One region of the Microbispora hainanensis genome, then DNA from elsewhere that is predicted to be linked to it. Evidence: riboswitches for the same ligand, from Rfam matches in the RefSeq annotation. Region 1 holds a riboswitch; the other holds the start of a gene.

Evidence for each region. A riboswitch is a leader RNA that binds a small molecule or an ion and turns the genes downstream of it on or off. The one in region 1 is predicted to bind glycine.
Region 2: linked by a shared signal. The riboswitch ahead of gcvP (aminomethyl-transferring glycine dehydrogenase) and the one ahead of gcvT (glycine cleavage system aminomethyltransferase GcvT) in region 1 are both predicted to bind glycine.

What each region holds. Positions count from the first base shown of each region.
Region 1 covers NZ_CP108086.1:4,314,549-4,318,956, forward strand. Annotated here, with positions in the region: gene OHB01_RS20250 (L-serine ammonia-lyase) at 1-1,090, opposite strand, end outside; gene gcvH (glycine cleavage system protein GcvH) at 1,116-1,508, opposite strand; gene gcvT (glycine cleavage system aminomethyltransferase GcvT) at 1,505-2,596, opposite strand; glycine riboswitch at 2,735-2,832, opposite strand; gene OHB01_RS20265 (AfsR/SARP family transcriptional regulator) at 2,931-3,869, opposite strand; gene OHB01_RS20270 (TIGR04500 family putative peptide maturation system protein) at 4,116-4,408, opposite strand, start outside.
Region 2 covers NZ_CP108086.1:6,536,447-6,540,854, forward strand. Annotated here, with positions in the region: gene gcvP (aminomethyl-transferring glycine dehydrogenase) at 1-2,532, opposite strand, end outside; glycine riboswitch at 2,713-2,806, opposite strand; gene OHB01_RS30270 (response regulator) at 2,828-3,523, opposite strand; gene OHB01_RS30275 (sensor histidine kinase) at 3,520-4,408, opposite strand, start outside.

The DNA.
Region 1 (4,408 bases):
TCCCGCCGAGCGCCTCGGTGAGGCCCGCCGCCGCCATCGAGCAGGCCGAGCCGACCTCACCCTGGCAGCCCACCTCCGCGCCGGAGATGGAGGCGTTCTCCTTGAACAGCACGCCGATCGCGCCCGCGGTGAGCAGGAAGCGGATGACGCCGTCCTCGTCGGCCCCTGGAAGGAAGCGCATGTAGTAGGACAGAACGGCCGGCACGATGCCGGCGGCGCCGTTGGTCGGCGCGGTGACGATCCGGCCGCCCGCCGCGTTCTCCTCGTTGACGGCCAGCGCGAACAGCGTGACCCAGTCCATCGCCCGCAGCGGGTCGGCGCCGTCGGCCTCGCTCTGCAGCCGCCGATGGAGCTGGTGGGCCCGTCGGCGCACCTTGAGGCCGCCCGGCAGGACGCCCTCGCGGCTGGTGCCGCGCCGTACGCACTCGGCCATCACCGCCCACAGATGCAGCAGGCTGGAGCGGATCTCCTCCTCCGTACGGCCGAAGGCCTTCTCGTTCTCCATCATCACGCCGGAGATCGACAGGCCCGTGTCGGCGCAGTGCGCGAGCAGTTCGTGCGCGGTCGTGAAGGCGTACGGCAGCACCGTGTCGTCGGGCTTGATCCGGTCGGCGCCGGTGGCGTTCTCGTCCACCACGAAGCCGCCGCCGACCGAGTAGTACACCTTCTCGCGCAGCACGGTGTCGTCGGCGTACGCCGTGAACCGCATGCCGTTCGGGTGGTGGGGCAGCGACAGTTTGCGCTCGAAGACGAGGTCCTCGCCGACCACGAACGGGATCTCGTGCACGCCGTACACCGTGACCGTGCCGCTCGCCCGCATCGCCGCCAGCCGTTCGTCGACGGTGTCGACGTCGACCAGTTCGGGCTTGTCGCCGGACAGGCCGAGCAGGACCGCCTTGTCGCTGCCGTGGCCCTTGCCGGTCAGCCCGAGCGAGCCGTACAGGATCGCCTCGATCCGGGTCACCTTCTCCAGCAGCCCGTCCTGGTGCAGCCCGCGGGCGAACCTGTGCGCCGCCGCCATCGGACCGCCCGTGTGCGAACTGGACGGTCCGATGCCCACCTTGAACAGGTCGAAGACGCTGATCGCCATTGACCGTCGCCCTTCGCGCCGTCTGTCAGGACTCGCCGGAGGTCAGCGCGGCGTACTCCGCGGCCGACAGCAGGTCGTCGGGCTCCTCCTCCACGCGCACGCGGAACAGCCAGCCCTCGCCGTACGGGTCGGAGTTGACCAGCGAGGGGTTGTCCACGACGGCGGAGTTGATCTCGACGATCTCGCCGCCGACCGGCGCGAAGATGTCGCTCACGGACTTGGTGGACTCCACCTCGCCGACCGCGTCGCCGGCCGCGATGGTCGCGCCGACCTCGGAGTGCACCTCCACGTAAACCACGTCGCCGAGCTGCTCGGCCGCGTACGCCGTGATGCCCACCGTCACGGTGCGGCCGTCCTCAAGCCCGGCCACCCACTCGTGTTCCTTGGTGTAGCTCAGGTCGTCCGGAATGGTGCTCACTTGCTCCTCCTGTAGAAAGGCAGATCGACGACGTCGACCGGTTCTTGGCTGCCCCGGATGTCCACGGCCAGGCCACCCTTCTCCAGGGCGCCCTCGTCCACGTACGCCATGGCGATCGGGCGGCCGAGGGACTGCGACGGAGCGCCGCTGGTCACCTCGCCGACGACGGCCCCCTCCCGGGTGACGGAGTAGCCGTGGCGGGGCACGCGCCTGCCGCGCGCCACCAGCCCGACCAGGCGCCGCCTGGTGCCGTACTCCGCCGCCCGCTCAAGGGCGGCCTTGCCCACGAAGTCGCCCGGCTTGTCGAAGCGGACGACCCGGCCGAGGCCCGCGTCGAACGGTGTGATCGCCGCGCTCAGCTCGTTGCCGTAGAGCGGCATGCCGGCTTCCAGACGCAGGGTGTCGCGGGCCGACAGCCCGGCGGGGACGAGCCCGGCGTCTCTGCCCGCCTCGGCGAGGGCGTTCCACAGCGGCACGGCGTGCTCGTTCAGCACGAAGAGTTCGAAGCCGTCCTCGCCGGTGTATCCGGTGCGGGCGATCAGGGCGGGCGCGCCCGCGACGATGCCGGCGACGATGGCGTAGTACTTCAGCTCGTCGAGGTCGGCGTCGGTCAGCGCGGCCAGGATCTCGGCGCTGCGCGGGCCCTGCACGGCGACCAGCGCGTACTCGTCCGACCTGTCGGTCACCTGCGCGTCGTAGCCCCGGACGCGTTCGGCGAGCTCACGGGCGACGAGGGCGTAGTTGGAGGCGTTGGCGACGACCATGTACTGGTCCTCGTCGAGGCGGTAGACGATGAGGTCGTCGAGGATGCCGCCGGTCTCGTTCACGATCATCGTGTAACGGGCGCGGCCGGGCGCGAGGACGCTGAGGTGCCCCACGAGCGCGTGGTCGAGCGCCTCGCCCGCCTGCGGGCCGACGACGAAGATCTCCCCCATGTGGGACAGGTCGAACAGGCCCGCGGCCGTGCGCACCGCGTTGTGCTCGGCCGACTCGCTGCCGTAGCGCAGGGGCATCTGCCAGCCCGCGAAGTCGGTCAGGGTCGCGCCCAGACTTTCGTGGACCCCGCGGAGCGGGGTGGATCGGGACATGCGCACCTCGGAAGGACGGATGCTGCGTTTGACTATCGGGCATCCTCCCCCTCTGTCATCGGCGCCTGAGAGCTTCGTCCGATCTTTGCCGGACTTTCACCTTCGGCGAGGCCTGACGGCCTTCTTTCCAGAGGTCACCTGGCCCGCACGGTCCTTTGCCTTGAGAGGTTCGCGGGGAGGGCTTGCTCCTTCAGGGGCCCTGACCGGATGCCAGGACGCTCTCCCGCACGGGATCACCGGTGTGCTGCAAGCCTAGTGGGTCGCCGCCATCCCCGTAACCGGCCGGATCACCTGATTTCCCCTGTCACTTCCCGGCCGTGCCATCCCGTACGGGTCAGTGGCTGGAGTCGCACGGCGGCCGATGCGCCGCGCGGAGCCGCACATGGGTGGACGGGAGGTCGTCGCCGGTGAGGATCCGCTGGTGGAGGGCCTGGGTGTCGGGGGACGGCTCGGTGCCGAGGCGGTCGACCAGGGTGCGGCGCAGCCGCTGGTAGGACGCCGAGGCGTCGTGGGTGCGGCCCGACCGGTGCAGCGCCAGCATGAGCTGCCGGTGCGGCCGTTCGCGCAGCGGGTGGCGTCTCGCCCATTGGGCCAGGCCGCCGACGATCTCGTGATGGTGCCCGAGCGCCAGCCTGACGTCGAAGAGGTCCTCGGTCACCGCGCGCCGCTCCTCGTCGAGCCGGTCGGCCCACGCGGAGAGCGCGTCCACATGCCTCATGGCGAGCAGGGCGTCGCCGCGCCACAGGCTCAGCGCGTTCTCGAACATCCGCGCCGCATTGTGGTAATCGCAATTCTCACGAGCGATTCTGCCCTGTGCCGCAAATTGGTTGAATACTTCAGCATCCACGGATGCCGGTGGCACGGAAAGAAGGTAGCCGCCCTCCACGGTGTGCAGTGGAGAAAGGTGGGGGTCGCGGGGCGACAGACGTTGCCGCATCTGCGCGATGTAGGTGGTAAGATTCCGCGCCGCCGATTTAGTGGGACGGCCATTCCACAACAGATCGATGAGCCGGTCCCGGTGGACCGCGATATTCGGATTGAGCAGGAACAACGCGAGCAGCTGCCGGTGCCTCGGGGCGAGTCCGGCGATGACATCCCCTGAGGGCTTCATGGCCAGGAACGTTCCGAGCACGGCGTATAACACGGTTCCCCTCGCACGAAAGCAGCGTGAACGCGCCGACGACGCGGCTGTGATCGCTATTTGACCATATCCCTCTCCGGCGGCGTGCGTCAAAATATATGCCGTTTCTATGTCGGCTGCCCGGGGGCCCATAAACACCGCTCCGCCCGGGCCAATGCCGGCTCCGCATGCTCCGATACGCCGATAACCCAAATGAAAGCGGTTGCAGATGCTGCTCTCGCCGGCCGTCCCCGGAGGCGGTGTGCGTGAGTGGCGTCGATTAGCCGGATGATCGGCGCGCGTACGGTGCCGCGCCCGGGCTGGCGTGAATCGAGCCCGGGGAGGGGGAATCGGGCCCGGGGAGGGGGAATCGGGCCCGGGGAGGCGCGAATATCGCGCTCAGCGGGCCGCCGTGAGGCCGTCTTCCGCCGCGGGGGCCCGCAGGGCCTGGTTGACGGCCTCGGTGCGCCGGGCGTCGCCCCACACCCACTCCACGCGGGCCTCGCGCCGCCGCCCGGCCAGCCAGTCGTCGAAGAGCCGCTGCTCGATCCCTTGCCGGGTGGCGTCGTCGAAGGTAGCGGGTCTGACCTCCACGACCTGGACGACCACGGGGTCGGGTCCGTACGGGCCGAGGACGTCGCCCGGTGCGGCGTCCGCCGCCTCCGGGCCGAGCTCGGCGCGGAACAGGCGGC
Region 2 (4,408 bases), 2.2 Mb from region 1:
GTCCTCGCTCTCGGTCGGCTCGATCATGAGCGTCCCGGCGACGGGGAACGACATCGTGGGCGCGTGGAAGCCGTAGTCGATCAGCCGCTTGGCCACGTCGTCCACGGTGACGCCGGTCTCCTTGGTGATCTGGCGCAGGTCGACGATGCACTCGTGGGCGACCAGGCCGTCCCTGCCGGTGTAGAGCACCGGGTAGTGCGGCGCGAGCCGCCGGGCCAGGTAGTTGGCCGACAGGATCGCCTGCTCGGTGGCCTGGCGCAGCCCGTCGCCGCCCATCATCCTGACGTACGCCCAGGAGATCGGCAGGATGCCCGCCGAGCCGTACGGCGCGGCCGACACGTGGGCCGGGAGGTGCTCGGCGAGGTGGGCCTTGACCGCCACCGGGCCGACGCCGGGACCACCGCCGCCGTGCGGGATGCAGAAGGTCTTGTGCAGGTTGAGGTGGGAGACGTCCGCGCCGAACTCGCCCAGCTTGGCCAGGCCCACCAGCGCGTTGAGGTTGGCCCCGTCGACGTAGACCTGCCCGCCGGCCTCGTGGACCCGCTCGCAGATCTCGACGATCGTCTCCTCGTACACCCCGTGGGTGGACGGGTAGGTCACCATGATCGCGGCGAGCGCGTCACGGTGCTTGTCGATCTTGGCGGCGAGGTCGGCCAGGTCGACGTTGCCGTTCGCGTCGCAGGCCACCACGACCACCCGCATGCCCGCCATGACGGCGCTGGCGGCGTTCGTGCCGTGCGCGGAGGACGGGATGAGGCAGACGTCGCGGCCCTCCTCGCCCCGGGAGCGGTGGTAGGACCTGATCGCCAGCAGCCCGGCGAACTCGCCCTGGGAGCCCGCGTTCGGCTGGATCGACACCCGGTCGTAGCCGGTGACCTCGGCCAGCCAGCCCTCCAGCGTCGCGATCAGCTCGGCGTAGCCCTCGGCCTGGTCCGCGGGCGCGAACGGGTGGATCGAGGCGAACTCCGGCCAGGTGACCGGCTCCATCTCGGTGGTCGCGTTGAGCTTCATCGTGCAGGAGCCCAGCGGGATCATCGAGCGGTCGAGCGCGATGTCCTTGTCCTGCAGCCGCCGCAGGTAGCGCAGCATGGCCGTCTCGGATCGGTGGGTGTGGAACACCGGGTGGGTGAGGAAGCCGGAGGTCCGCTGCAGGCCGGCGGGGAGCGCGTCGGAGGTGGCCCGGTCGAGGTCCTCGACCACGAGCCCGGACGCGCCGAACGCCGCCCAGACCGCCCGCAGGTGGCCCGTGGTGGTCTTCTCGTCGCAGGCGACGCCGACGTGGTCGGCGTCGGCCAGGCGCAGGTTGACGCCCCGCTCGGCGGCGGCGGCCACGACCTCGGCGGCCCGCCCGGGCACGCGGGCGAGCACGGTGTCGAAGAACTCGTCGTGCACGACCTCCACGCCGCTCTCGCGCAGCCCGGCGGCGAGGACGGCCGCGTGGCGGTGCACCCGCTGGGCGATCCGCTTCAGGCCCTCCGGGCCGTGGTAGACGGCGTACATCGAGGCCATGACGGCCAGCAGCACCTGCGCGGTGCAGATGTTGCTGGTGGCCTTCTCGCGCCGGATGTGCTGCTCGCGGGTCTGCAGGGCCAGGCGGTAGGCCGTGCGGCCGTCGGCGTCCAGCGAGACGCCGACCAGGCGGCCCGGCATCTGCCGCTGCAGGCCCTCGCGTACGGCCATGTACGCCGCGTGGGGGCCGCCGTAGCCCAGCGGGACGCCGAAGCGCTGGGAGGAGCCGACGGCGATGTCGGCGCCCTGCTCGCCCGGGGACTCCAGCAGGGTCAGCGCCAGCAGGTCGGCCGCGGCCACCAGCAGCGCCCCCTGGGCGTGCGCCCGCTCGGCGACCGCGCGGAAGGACGCCACCCGGCCGCTCGCGCCGGGATACTGGACGAGGACCCCGAAGCACTCGGGCAGCTCGCCGGCGAGGTCCGACTCGACCAGCGTGATGCCGAGCGGCTCGGCGCGGGTCGCCAGCACGGCCTTGGTCTGCGGCAGCGCGTCGGCGTCCACCACGAACACGTCGGTCTTCACCTTGCTCGCCCGGCGGGCCAGCGTCATCGCCTCGGCCGCGGCCGTCGCCTCGTCGAGCAGGGACGCGCCGGCGACGGCGAGGCCGGTGAGGTCGGAGATCACGGTCTGGAAGTTCAGCAGCGCCTCCAGGCGGCCCTGCGAGATCTCCGGCTGGTAGGGCGTGTACGCGGTGTACCAGCCGGGGTTCTCCAGCACGTTGCGCAGGACGACGCCCGGCGTGATCGTGTCGTAGTAGCCGAGGCCGATCATCGGGGTCAGCACCCGGTTGCGCCCGGCGAGGGCGCGCAGCTCGGCCAGGGCCTCGGCCTCCCCCACCGCCTCGGGCAGGTTCAGCGGGCCGCGCGTGCGGATGGCCTCCGGCACGGCCACGGCGACCAGGTCGGCCACCGACTCGTAGCCGACGACCTCCAGCATCCGGTCGCGGTCGGCCTCGGAGGGGCCGATGTGGCGGGTGGAGAAGGGCGGAGCGGAAAGATCGCGAAGCGTGGACCGATCGGTCATGACAGGGGCCTCCTGGCGGGTCGAGACCTGCGGCGACCGTCCCGCGCCCGGTGTGGCGCGGCGGTCGTGTAGCGGTCTCCCCCTCTGTCATCGGACCTGAGAGCTTCACCGGGCCGTCGGGCCCGGCTTTCCCCTTCGGTGAGGCGCCGCCTGGCCGGCGGGCCTGCTTTTCAGAGTCGCCTCGTCCGTGCGGTACGGATGCCTGAGAGATTCCGGGGAGGTTTGCTCCTTCGGCGCCCCTTCGAAGATCAGGGGTCTCTCCCGCACGAGGTCGTCGGCCGTTCCACTCTACCGGCTACCCCGGATCGGCCCGACTCGCACCCTGCTCGAGATCGGCGCCGAGACCGGCCTGGCGGGCGCGGACGATGGCCTCGGCCCGGTCGGCGACCGCCAGCTTGGCGAAGATGGCGGTGATGTGGTTGCTGACGGTCTTGCCGCTGATGGCCAGATGCCGGGCGATCGCCGCGTTGGACCGGCCGGCCGCGATGATGTCGAGGACCTCCCGTTCGCGGGCGGTGAGCTCGGGAAAGGGCTCCGGGGCCGGCGCGCGAGAGGCCCCGGCGGCGAAGAAGTCGATGATCCGGCGGGCCACGCTCGGGCCGAAGACGGCATGTCCGGCCGCGACAGAGCGGACCGCCCGGACGATCTCCTCCTGCTTCGCGCCCTTGACCAGGTATCCGAAGGCTCCGGCGCGCATCGCGGCGAACACCGACTCGTCGTCCTCGAACATCGTGAGCACGAGCACCCGGGTGGCGGGCACCGCGCGCACGATGGCCCTGGTGGCCTCCACCCCGTTGACGCCCGGCATGTGCAGGTCCATGACCACGACGTCGGGGCGCGTGAGCTGCACCTCACGACGGGCGGCGTCGCCGTCGCCGGCCTCGCCCACCACCTCGATGTCCGGCAGCGACGTCACGAGGGCACGCAGGCCTTCCCGCATCAGCGGGTGATCGTCGACGACGACGATCCTGATCGGTTCCCCGGCGCTCATGTCTGCTCCAGTGGAAGGCGGGCGTGGACGCGGCCGCCGCAGTCGGTGGGGCCGGCGGTGAGCGTACCGCCCAGTTCGCCGGCCCGCTCGTGCATGGAGCGCAGACCGACGCCGTGCGGCCACGCTCCGGCGCCCCCGGAGCCGTTGTCGCTCACCTCCACATGCAGGGCGGCGTGGTCGGCGCGCAGGGAGACCCGGCACGCCGTCGCCCCGCCGTGGCGCAGCGCGTTGGTGACCGCCTCGGTGGCGATGCGATAGGCGGCCACCTCCACCCCGGCGGGCAGCGGCGGCAGGCCGTCCGGGGCGTCGATCGTGACCACGTACCCGGCGTGCTCGTGCCGCCACGAGTCCTGGGCGCGCTGGCGGAGCGCGCCCAGCAGTCCGAGCTCGTCGAGGGCGGGCGGCCGCAGGTTGTAGACGAGCCGGCGGATATCGGCGATCGCGGCGGTCAGGTCGGCGCGCAGGTCGAGCAGGAGCCGTGCGCTCCGCTCGGGATCGGTGTGACGCAGGTTGTGGGCCGCGTCGGCCTTGAGGGTCACCGCGGTGAGCACGGTGCCGAGGCCGTCGTGCAGATCGCGGCGCAGCCGCCGGCGTTCCTCCTCCCGCGCGGCCACGATGCGCGTGCGGGACTCGCCCAGTTGCTCGGACAGGCGCACCGCCTGCAGGGCCAGGCCGACCGGGGCGGCCAGCAGTTCCAGGGCGCGCCGGTCGGCGCCGGACAGCCGGCTCTCCCCCGCCCTCAGCCCGACGAGCAGGTCCGCGGGCGGCCCGTCGGCCACCTCCAGCGACACCGTGTGCCGCCGCCGCGGTGACCGGCCGTACGTCGCGACCAGCCGCCCGTCGGAGGCGACCGCGGCGTACGGCAGCCGCAGCGCCTCGCACACG